One region of the Paenibacillus sp. YAE3 genome, then DNA from elsewhere that is predicted to be linked to it. Evidence: predicted binding sites of a transcription regulator. Region 1 holds the regulator's gene; the other holds the start of a gene.

What was found. The regulator LexA, encoded in region 1, represses DNA repair genes until DNA is damaged. The targets are predictions, from matches to a motif close to CGAACATATGTTCG.
Region 2: a site for LexA is predicted at 2,196-2,209, ahead of addB (helicase-exonuclease AddAB subunit AddB). Genes of this name have one in related genera too.

What each region holds. Positions count from the first base shown of each region.
Region 1 covers NZ_BAAIYF010000002.1:252,379-256,805, reverse strand. The annotation lists gene AC27KL_RS04035 (response regulator) at 1-58, shown strand, start outside; gene AC27KL_RS04030 (serine hydrolase domain-containing protein) at 268-1,299, shown strand; gene lexA (transcriptional repressor LexA) at 1,366-1,992, opposite strand; gene yneA (cell division suppressor protein YneA) at 2,186-2,566, shown strand; gene AC27KL_RS04015 (DUF896 domain-containing protein) at 2,668-2,862, shown strand; gene AC27KL_RS04010 (hypothetical protein) at 2,897-3,442, shown strand; gene AC27KL_RS04005 (HAD family hydrolase) at 3,474-4,277, shown strand.
Region 2 covers NZ_BAAIYF010000008.1:244,540-248,966, reverse strand. The annotation lists gene AC27KL_RS17350 (Na/Pi cotransporter family protein) at 1-473, opposite strand, end outside; gene AC27KL_RS17345 (class I SAM-dependent rRNA methyltransferase) at 604-1,974, shown strand; gene addB (helicase-exonuclease AddAB subunit AddB) at 2,296-4,427, shown strand, end outside.

The DNA.
Region 1 (4,427 bases):
GACGGAATACCGGCAGCGGGGATGGGAGGAGGACGGGCTGAACCGAGCTTGTCCGTAGAAGGGAAAAAGGATGCGCCTCGATATCCGCCTTGGGCCGTGCCAGTTCGACTGGCACGGTTCTTTGCGTTTCTTGCCTAGGAAAGTCCGGATTTGGGCGATGTTAGGAGATGCTCGCTAGGTTGCTTATTGCCAAAAGGGAACAAATGTTCTATAATTGATGTATTGTTACTTTGGTTGGGGACGGGGGGAAGGAAAACAGTGGATCCAATGAGCGTCAGCGAACGGATGGATAGGGAGGGAATTCCCGGGTTAAGCATCGCATTCATTGAGGATGGTTTGATCAGCCATCGGGAGACCTGGGGAAAGCTTGCGGCGGGGGAGACGGAACCGGTCCGGATGGATACGATGTTTAACGCGTGTTCCATCAGCAAATTTGCGGCAAGCGTTTTAGCGCTTGTTCTGGTAGAGGAATGCGCCCTTCAATTGGATGAAGACGCGAACCGGCGCCTGATATCGTGGAAGGTTCCGGAGCATCCGCAATTCCGTTCCGGCCGCGTCACGCTGCGCAGGCTTCTTGGCCATCAAGCCGGCTTTTCCGATCCCGATGGAAGCTTTCCGACGTTGGCCAAGGACCGCAAAGCTCCGTCCATGGCGGAATTGTTAACAGGATTAACGGTTTATAGGCAGGAGCCTGCTTTACTGGTCGCCGAGCCGGGAAGCCGGTTCATCTATTCGGATACGGGATTTTGCGTCATGCAGCTGCTGATTGAAGATGCGACAGGGGAACCGTTCGAAAAGCTGATGCGGAAAAAGATATTTGAACCGCTGGGGATGAAAAACAGCCGTTTCGTCATGGACGAATCCGACATTCGCGCGGGATCGGCCGCCGGACATAACCGATATGGCGACCGGTTGGCCAGCCCCTATCCGATTTATCCGTATGCTGCGGCTGCCGGGCTCTGGACGACACCGACGGACCTCGCAATGTTGGCCGCCGAGCTGATGGCTTCGCTGCAGGGGCAGGGGATGTTGGGGATTTCCCCAAAGACCGCAAAGGAAATGTTTACACCGCAGAACGGTTTTAAGTGGGCCGGGCTGGGCGTATTCATGGAATGCCTTGGCGGGAAGCTGGAGATCACCTCGCTCGGGTGGGGCAGCGGTTTCCAATGCATGATGACCGTTTATCCCGAGAAAGGCATAGGGGCGATATGCATGATGAACGCGGATCCGGGCGTGCATCAAGCCGAGAGCCTCCTCGGATATATCACAACGATGTGGCAGCAGGAGAAATTCGGCTAACCCAAATAGAAAGCCCTTGTTCTCCTGGAAGAACAAGGGCTTGTCCATTGGCGAGGCCAAAACGGATCAATGAATGTCGCGGAACAAACCGACGACCTTGCCGAGAATGGTCACGTGATTCAAGCGCAGCGGCTCGTAAGACGGATTCTCCGGCTGCAGACGGATATGATCCTTTTCTTTATAGAACGTTTTTACGGTAGCTTCGTCTTCGTCCGTCATGGCAACGACGATATCTCCGTTATCAGCGGTCTGCTGCTGGCGGACGATGACGTAGTCGCCGTTGTGAATGCCCGCCTCGATCATGCTGTCCCCTACGACCGATAGCATAAAGACTTTCTCGTCCCCGACAAAATGCTGGGGCAGAGGGAAATAATCCTCGATATTTTCCGTAGCGGTAATCGGTACGCCGGCCGTAACCTTACCTACCACGGGAACCCGCGCGATCGTTTGCGTGAACAGGTTGCTGCTTTCGGATTCTTCCTGGCCCAAAATTTCAATGGCGCGAGGTTTCGTTGGGTCCCTGCGGATCAATCCCTTTTTCTCCAGTCTGTCCAGATGGCCGTGCACCGTCGAGCTGGAAGCCAGTCCGACGGCTTCGCCGATCTCGCGGACGGAAGGAGGATAACCTTTGGCCCGGACTTCGTTTCTTATAAATTCCAATATCGCTTGCTGCCGGCTAGATATCTTCGACATTCCCCATCAACCCCATTAGTAACGTTTGGTAAAAGTATAACATAGAACTGCCGTTCGTACAAACACAAGTTCTAAAACGGGAACATGATTTTTCCTTAATGGAGAACAATTGTTCGAAAAAACTATTGAACAAAACATGTGTTCGTGTTATATTGTTCTCATACAAGAACAAATGTTTGGAGGAACGGTTAACATGTTAAAATACAGTACATATCAAAGCATATATAATCATGAAATTTCCGGGGGAGACCGCAACGGCGGGAAACTAAAAGAACAGCTTCACGCTTTCCAGGCCATGTTCACGCGGCGCCTGATGGTGAAGCTTCTGCTGATCGTCATAATTATGACGGCAGGGTGTACGGGCATGGTACGCGTATTTGCCGGTTCCCCTCAAGACGAGGTGCAAATGGAACAAATCGTTGTGTCCCAAGGGGACACGCTATGGCAAATCGCCCGGGATCATAAACCGAAGGACATGGATACCCGCGCATACATTCAGATCATTAAGAAGACGAACCATCTGAAATCCAGCGGCATTCAAGCCGGAGATGTCCTTTCTCTTCCTATATATTAGACTTCGTTTTTATGCCTAAGAGCTTGGTAAGGTTCACGCCTTGACAAGCTCTTTTTCTCATGGCAAAGTTAGGTATGAATTGATTATTGGAGGAGTCATGTATGGATATCGACAGCTTAGTTCAGCGCATTAACGAGCTTGCGCGCAAAGACAAAGAGACTGGCCTGACCAAGGAAGAAACCGAAGAACGTGCGAAATTGCGCGAGAGATATCTTCAAAACGTCCGTCGGAACTTCAGGGCCCAGTTGGATTCGATCGAATGGGTAGAAGACCGCAATGACGGAAAGCGCAAATAAAAATAAAGAACATCATGGTTAAGGGGGAAACACGATGTCCCGATCTTGGGAAAGAATGGTTCAGAAAAACTCGGCTCAACTAAACAAGCAGCGTAAAAAACAGGGGAAACCTTCGCTGTATTCCTCGAACGGTTCCGCCACGGCCGACGTCTTCAAAGGGCGGAATTTCGTTCTTCCCATCACGCTGGTAGCGCTTGCCGTCATTTACCTTTTGCTCGGCATGACCAGCCAGCAGGCGGCGATGAACACCTCCTTGAATTGGATCGTGGTCGGATTGTACGTTTTGCTGGCGATCATGATTTTTTTGCGCCGCCCGTTTCTTAAAGTGGACAAAAACACGCTTTCCACGATCAAGTTCAATCGCGACCGGCGTTTGACGGCGGACCAAATCGCCAAAATCAAAGCAGGATCCGGTTCGATCGTGATCGAAATGAAAGGAACGAAGGGGAAAAAGGGCAAGGAAATAAAGGGCGGCAATTGGGTGTTTACCCGTTTGATCAACCGCTACGATACCGAAGCCATGGCCGAACGTCTTGAGCGTTTTGCCGCCTCTTTTAATATTCCGTTTGAAAAACAATAGTACAGATTAACGTTGGGAGAGGGATGGGAAGATGGGAGTTACCGCCGTTTTTTTTGATTTGGACGATACGTTGTTGTGGGATGAGCGCAGCGTGAAGGAATCCTTCCAAGCGACCTGCGAAACGGCCGCCGCCAAAACCGGGGTCGACGCGGAGGCGCTTGAAGCGGCTGTCCGCAAAGAGGCGCGGGCTTTGTACGAGTCGTACGACACGTATGCTTTTACCGCCATGATCGGCATTAACCCGTTTGAAGCATTATGGGGGGAATTTACCGTAGGGAAGCAGCCCGAGTTTCAACGGATGGCCGAAATCGTCCCTGAATACCGGAAGGAATCTTGGCGCCGCGGCCTCGCCGAGCTGGGTGTGGAAGACGCGCAGCTGGCCGAAGAACTTGCCAGACAATTCGGGATGGAAAGACGCTCCCGCCCCCATGTGTATGAAGAAACGTTCCAAGTGCTGCAAGAGCTGAAAGGGAACTATAAGCTTCTGTTGCTGACGAACGGCTGCCCGGGATTGCAGCAGGAAAAACTGGATGGCATACCGGAGCTGGTCCCTTATTTCGACCAAGTCGTCATTTCGGGCAACTTCGGCAAAGGCAAGCCGGATCCCACCATTTTTGAGCATGCGCTCTCCCGCCTGGGCGTAACCCCGGATGAAGCCGTCATGGTAGGCGACAAACTTTCGACGGACATTAAAGGCGGACTGGCCGCTGGGTTAACGACGGTTTGGATCAACCGCAACGGCAGGCCGTATCATTCGAACATCCAGCCGCATTATGAAATCAAGCATTTGTCCGAGCTGCACGGTATTTTGGAGTCTATGAAGCAGCAAGTTTAACCGGCCAAGCATTAAATGCGATTTGTTAATTAAAAGTCTGCCGTTTGCGGTTCTGCCGCATGCGCAGGCTTTTTTCATGATCTTATTGCGGGATCGCCCCAGCGCACTGCTAATATTGTCATCAATTTGTGATCACCCCGCCGTTTTGGA
Region 2 (4,427 bases), on a different contig from region 1:
ACCATGGCAAAACCGGCGGCGGCCAGCGCCATCAGCTGTATCGGCTTAAAGCGCCCCGCTTTGCCGCTTTTCCCAAAAAGCCCGTACTCGTCGAACAGGACTGCAGCCGCCCACACGACGATGGAGACGCCAAGCAGCGGCAGCGCGATTTGGCCGATCTGCAGGCCGATCAGCTCGGTCGTGATGCATGTGCCGATATTGCTGCCGAGAATGATGCCCAGCGTCCGGTCGAATGATAGCAAGCCGGCATTGACGAGTCCCATCGTGAGCACGGTCACGGCCGTGCTGCTTTGGAGCACCGCCGTAATGCCGGTGCTGAACAGCATGCCTTTGAGCGGGGAGGCGGTCGCTTTTTGCAGGAAGGACGAAAGCAGCGGTCCGGCCCAGCTGCCCAGCGCGGCTTCCATCACTTTCATCCCGGCCAGGAAAATGATCAGCCCGTACACGACGGGGAAAATCATCGTATGAAACATGGGTAAGGTTCTCCTTTGCGAATTCTTGTCCATGTATAACGTATATGTCGCTGCTTGGACAACCATGACACGGGAGGCCGGGGAGCAAACCATTAGGATCAAGAAATAGACATGAGTAGGAGTGGACATGTTGGCAACTGTCGTTCTTCATAAAAACCGCAAGAAAAGGCTGGAGCAGGGTCATCCCTGGATTTTCAAAAACGAAATCGAGTCGGTTCAAGGCGATCCGCAGCCGGGGGACCTGGTCCAAGTCGTGAACCATCAAGGCCGTTATTTGGCGACCGGTTATTACAACCCGGCATCGCAGATTACCGTGCGCGCCGTCTCCTACCGCGAGATCGAAGCGATGGACGAGGACTTTTTCGCCGAGCGTTTTCTTGGCTGCCTGAAGCACCGGGAGCGCTTCCTGGACGAAGGAAATGCTTATCGCCTGGTGTATGGGGAGGCCGATTTCCTCCCGGGCCTCATCGTGGACCGGTTCGATGACGTGCTGGTCATTCAGCTCTTGACGCTGGGCATGGATATCCGGCGCAAGGAAATCGTCGGCGCCTTGGCTAAGGTGATGAACCCGCGCGGCATCTATGAACGGAGCGATGTACCGATCCGGGAGCTCGAAGGGCTGGAGCAGACGAAGGGGCCCCTTTACGGCGAATGCCCGAGATACGTTACGGTCCGGGAAAACGGGCTGCTGATCCGCGTCGATATCGAAGAAGGGCAAAAAACCGGCTACTTTTTCGACCAGCGGGAAAACCGCGCGGCCATCGAGCCGCTGATGACCGGCTGGGGCGAACGCAGCGGGATCGAGGTTCGGGAAGTCGAAGAAAACGGGCAACGGGTCCGGCGTCCGGTCAACAAAAGCGGCAAGGTCGTCACGTTCCCTTTCTGGGACGGCGCGACGGTGCTGGAATGTTTTTCGCATACCGGCAGCTTTACGCTTCATGCCTGCAAATACGGGGCCAAAAAAGTGACCTGCCTGGACATCTCCCAGCATGCGATCGACAGCGCGCGGGAAAACGTGGAGCTGAACGGCTTCGGCGACCGCGTGGAGTTCGTCGTGGATGACGCGTTCCAGTATCTTCGGTCGCAGGTCAAAGGGCTGGAGGAAAGGCAGATCCGTTCCGCCGGCGCAGGGAAGATCGACACCTCGCAAAAAATGACCGCGGGGGGCGGCAGAACATGGGACGTCGTCATTTTGGACCCGCCAGCCTTCGCGAAAACGAAAAGCGCCGTTAAAGGCGCCTGCAGAGGATACAAGGACATCAACCTGCACGGCATGAAGCTGGTGAACGAAGGCGGGTACCTGGTCACGGCAAGCTGCTCGTACCATATGCGCCCAGATTTGTTCCTGGAAACGATCCGGGAGGCTGCGGCCGATGCAGGGAAAATTCTGCGTTTGATCGAATGGCGCGCCGCCGGGAAAGACCATCCGCAAATTTTGGGCGTCGATGAAGGGCACTACCTGAAGTTTGCGATTTTCGAAGTGAGAAGCAAAACCTTTTAATCGGGAAGATACCGGACTGCCGCTTTGAATCCGAGAGGATTCGGCGGCGGTTCTTTCTTTTTTTGCAAGAAAATAGGAGATTCGAAAAAATGCGGCTTGCAGCGCCTTTTTGCAAATACTGGACGTTCAACCCTGGCGGAAATTTAGTGGTAAAATAGGAGAAGCGCTCTGGACGGCAGAGCTAACGGCTGCAGGGCTACCCGACGTAGATGTGATTATTGCAAACATACGTTCTATTTTGTGCTGTGTATGATATACTGGAAGGTAGATTTGGAGCAAAATCCATAGTTTTTTATTTTACATAGATGAAGGGGGAGGAACATGCCGGTTCATTTTCTGATCGGACGATCGGGCAGCGGCAAAACGACGGCCATATTGGATCAAATTTCCGCCAAACTGGAGGCCGAGCCGCAAGGGGATGCGATCATTTTGCTCGTTCCGGAGCAGGGTTCGTTCCAGGCCGAACACGGGCTGGTTACGTCGGGGCGGATCAAGGGGAGCGTCAGGGCCCAAGTGCTCAGCTTCCGCCGCCTCGCGTACCGCGTCATGCAGGAGACCGGGGGAACGGCGCGCGTCGGCATCAGCGACGAAGGCAAAAAAATGCTGCTGTACAAAATCATACAGCGCCGCAAGGACGAGCTGAAACTGTTTGGGGCCTCAGGCGAGCAGCTCGGGTTCGTCGGCAAGCTCGGCGACGTGTATACCGAGATGAAGCGGTATTGCGTCGATGCGTCCGCCGTCGGGCAGCTGCTGGAGCAACTGCCGCCGCAAGGCGTCACGCCGATCCTTCGCAGCAAGCTTGAAGATTTGTGGACGGTATACAAAGATTTCGAGCAGGAAATGTCACCGCTGTATATCGACGAGGAAGACAATTTGATCCGTTTGACCGAAGCGGTGAAGGACTCCGCCTATTTGCGCGGAGCGGAAATATGGATCGACGGGTTCCACGGCTTTACTCCGCAGGAGCTTTTGGCGGTCGGCCAGTTGATGCTTCATGCCCGGTCCGTCACCGTTTCCTTGACGCTGGACAAACCTTACGACGGCGCGCGGATGCCGCATGAGCTCGATTTGTTCCATCCGACCGCCACGACCTATGTCAAGCTGAGGGGCATGGCGGAAGAATTGGGCCTGGACATCTACGATACGGTGCTGGCTCCGCCCGTGCCGCCGCGTTTCGCGGAAAGTCCGATGCTTGCCCATTTGGAGCGGGGGTACGATCGACGCCTTCGCTACGAGGCGAACGCCGGCCTTCGCTGCGAAGCGATTTCGATCCATCCCGCCACCAGCCGGCGGGCGGAGGTCGAAGGAGCGCTGCGGGAGATGCTTCGGCTGTCGCGCGAGGAAGGCGTACGCTTCCGCGAAATGGCCGTGTTCGTGCGCAATCTCGCGGATTACGAGCATCTCGTCATGCCGCTTTTCCACGATTACGGCGTTCCGGTTTTCCTTGACCAGAAAAGGAGCGAGCTTCACCATCCCCTTGCCGAGTTCATTCGCGCCGCGCTGGATGTGGTCCGGCGGTTCTGGAGGCATGAGGACGTATTCCGCTGCGTCAAAAGCGACCTGCTTCTCCCGCTTGACGGGTCGCTGACGCGCGAAGACATGGACCGCTTCGAAAACTATGCGCTCGCTTGCGGGTTTCAGGGCTACCGCTGGACGGACGGACGGCCGCTCAAGGCGGTCCCGAGCCTGTCGCTGGAGGAAGGGGGATCTGCGGGGCAGAAGACGGCCGAAGAGACGCTTGAGCTGATGGAACGCTGCCGGGCGGCGGTAACCGGGCCGCTGGCTGCTTTCGAGAAACGGATGAAACGCGCCAAAACGGCACGGGAGATGTGCACGGCCGTTTACGGGCTGCTTGAAGACGCGGGCGTTCCCCAGAAATTGGACGCGTGGAACCGCGAAGCGCTGCTCGGCGGCCGTCCGGAAGCGGCCAGGGAGCATCGGCAGCTTTGGGGCGAGGTGCTGGATTTGCTGGATCAGATCGTCGAGATGATGGGGCCGGAAAAAATGGCGTTCGACCTGTTCGCGGGCATGCTGGAGACCGGGCTCAGCGAGCTGAAGCTTGGACTCGTGCCCCCTTCGCTTGATCAGGTGCTCGTGGGAACGATGGACCGGACCCGCACGAGCGGCGTCAAATACGCTTTTTTGCTCGGGGTGAACGACGGGGTCATTCCGGCGGTGTTCCAGGAGGACGGCGTCCTTACCGAACAGGAACGGTCCGTGCTTGCGGATGCGGGCATGGAACTGGCCCCCGGCATTTCGCGCCGGCTGCTGGATGAACGCTTCCTGATCTATAACGCTTTGACTTCCGCCAGCCGGCATGTCTGGATCAGTTATCCGGCGGCGGACGACGAAGGGAAGGAGCTGCTTCCTTCGGAAGTCGTCCGCCATTTGGCGAAAATGTTTCCGGGGCTTCAGGCACGGCCGCTTTTGGCCCAGCCGGGAGCGGAACAGCC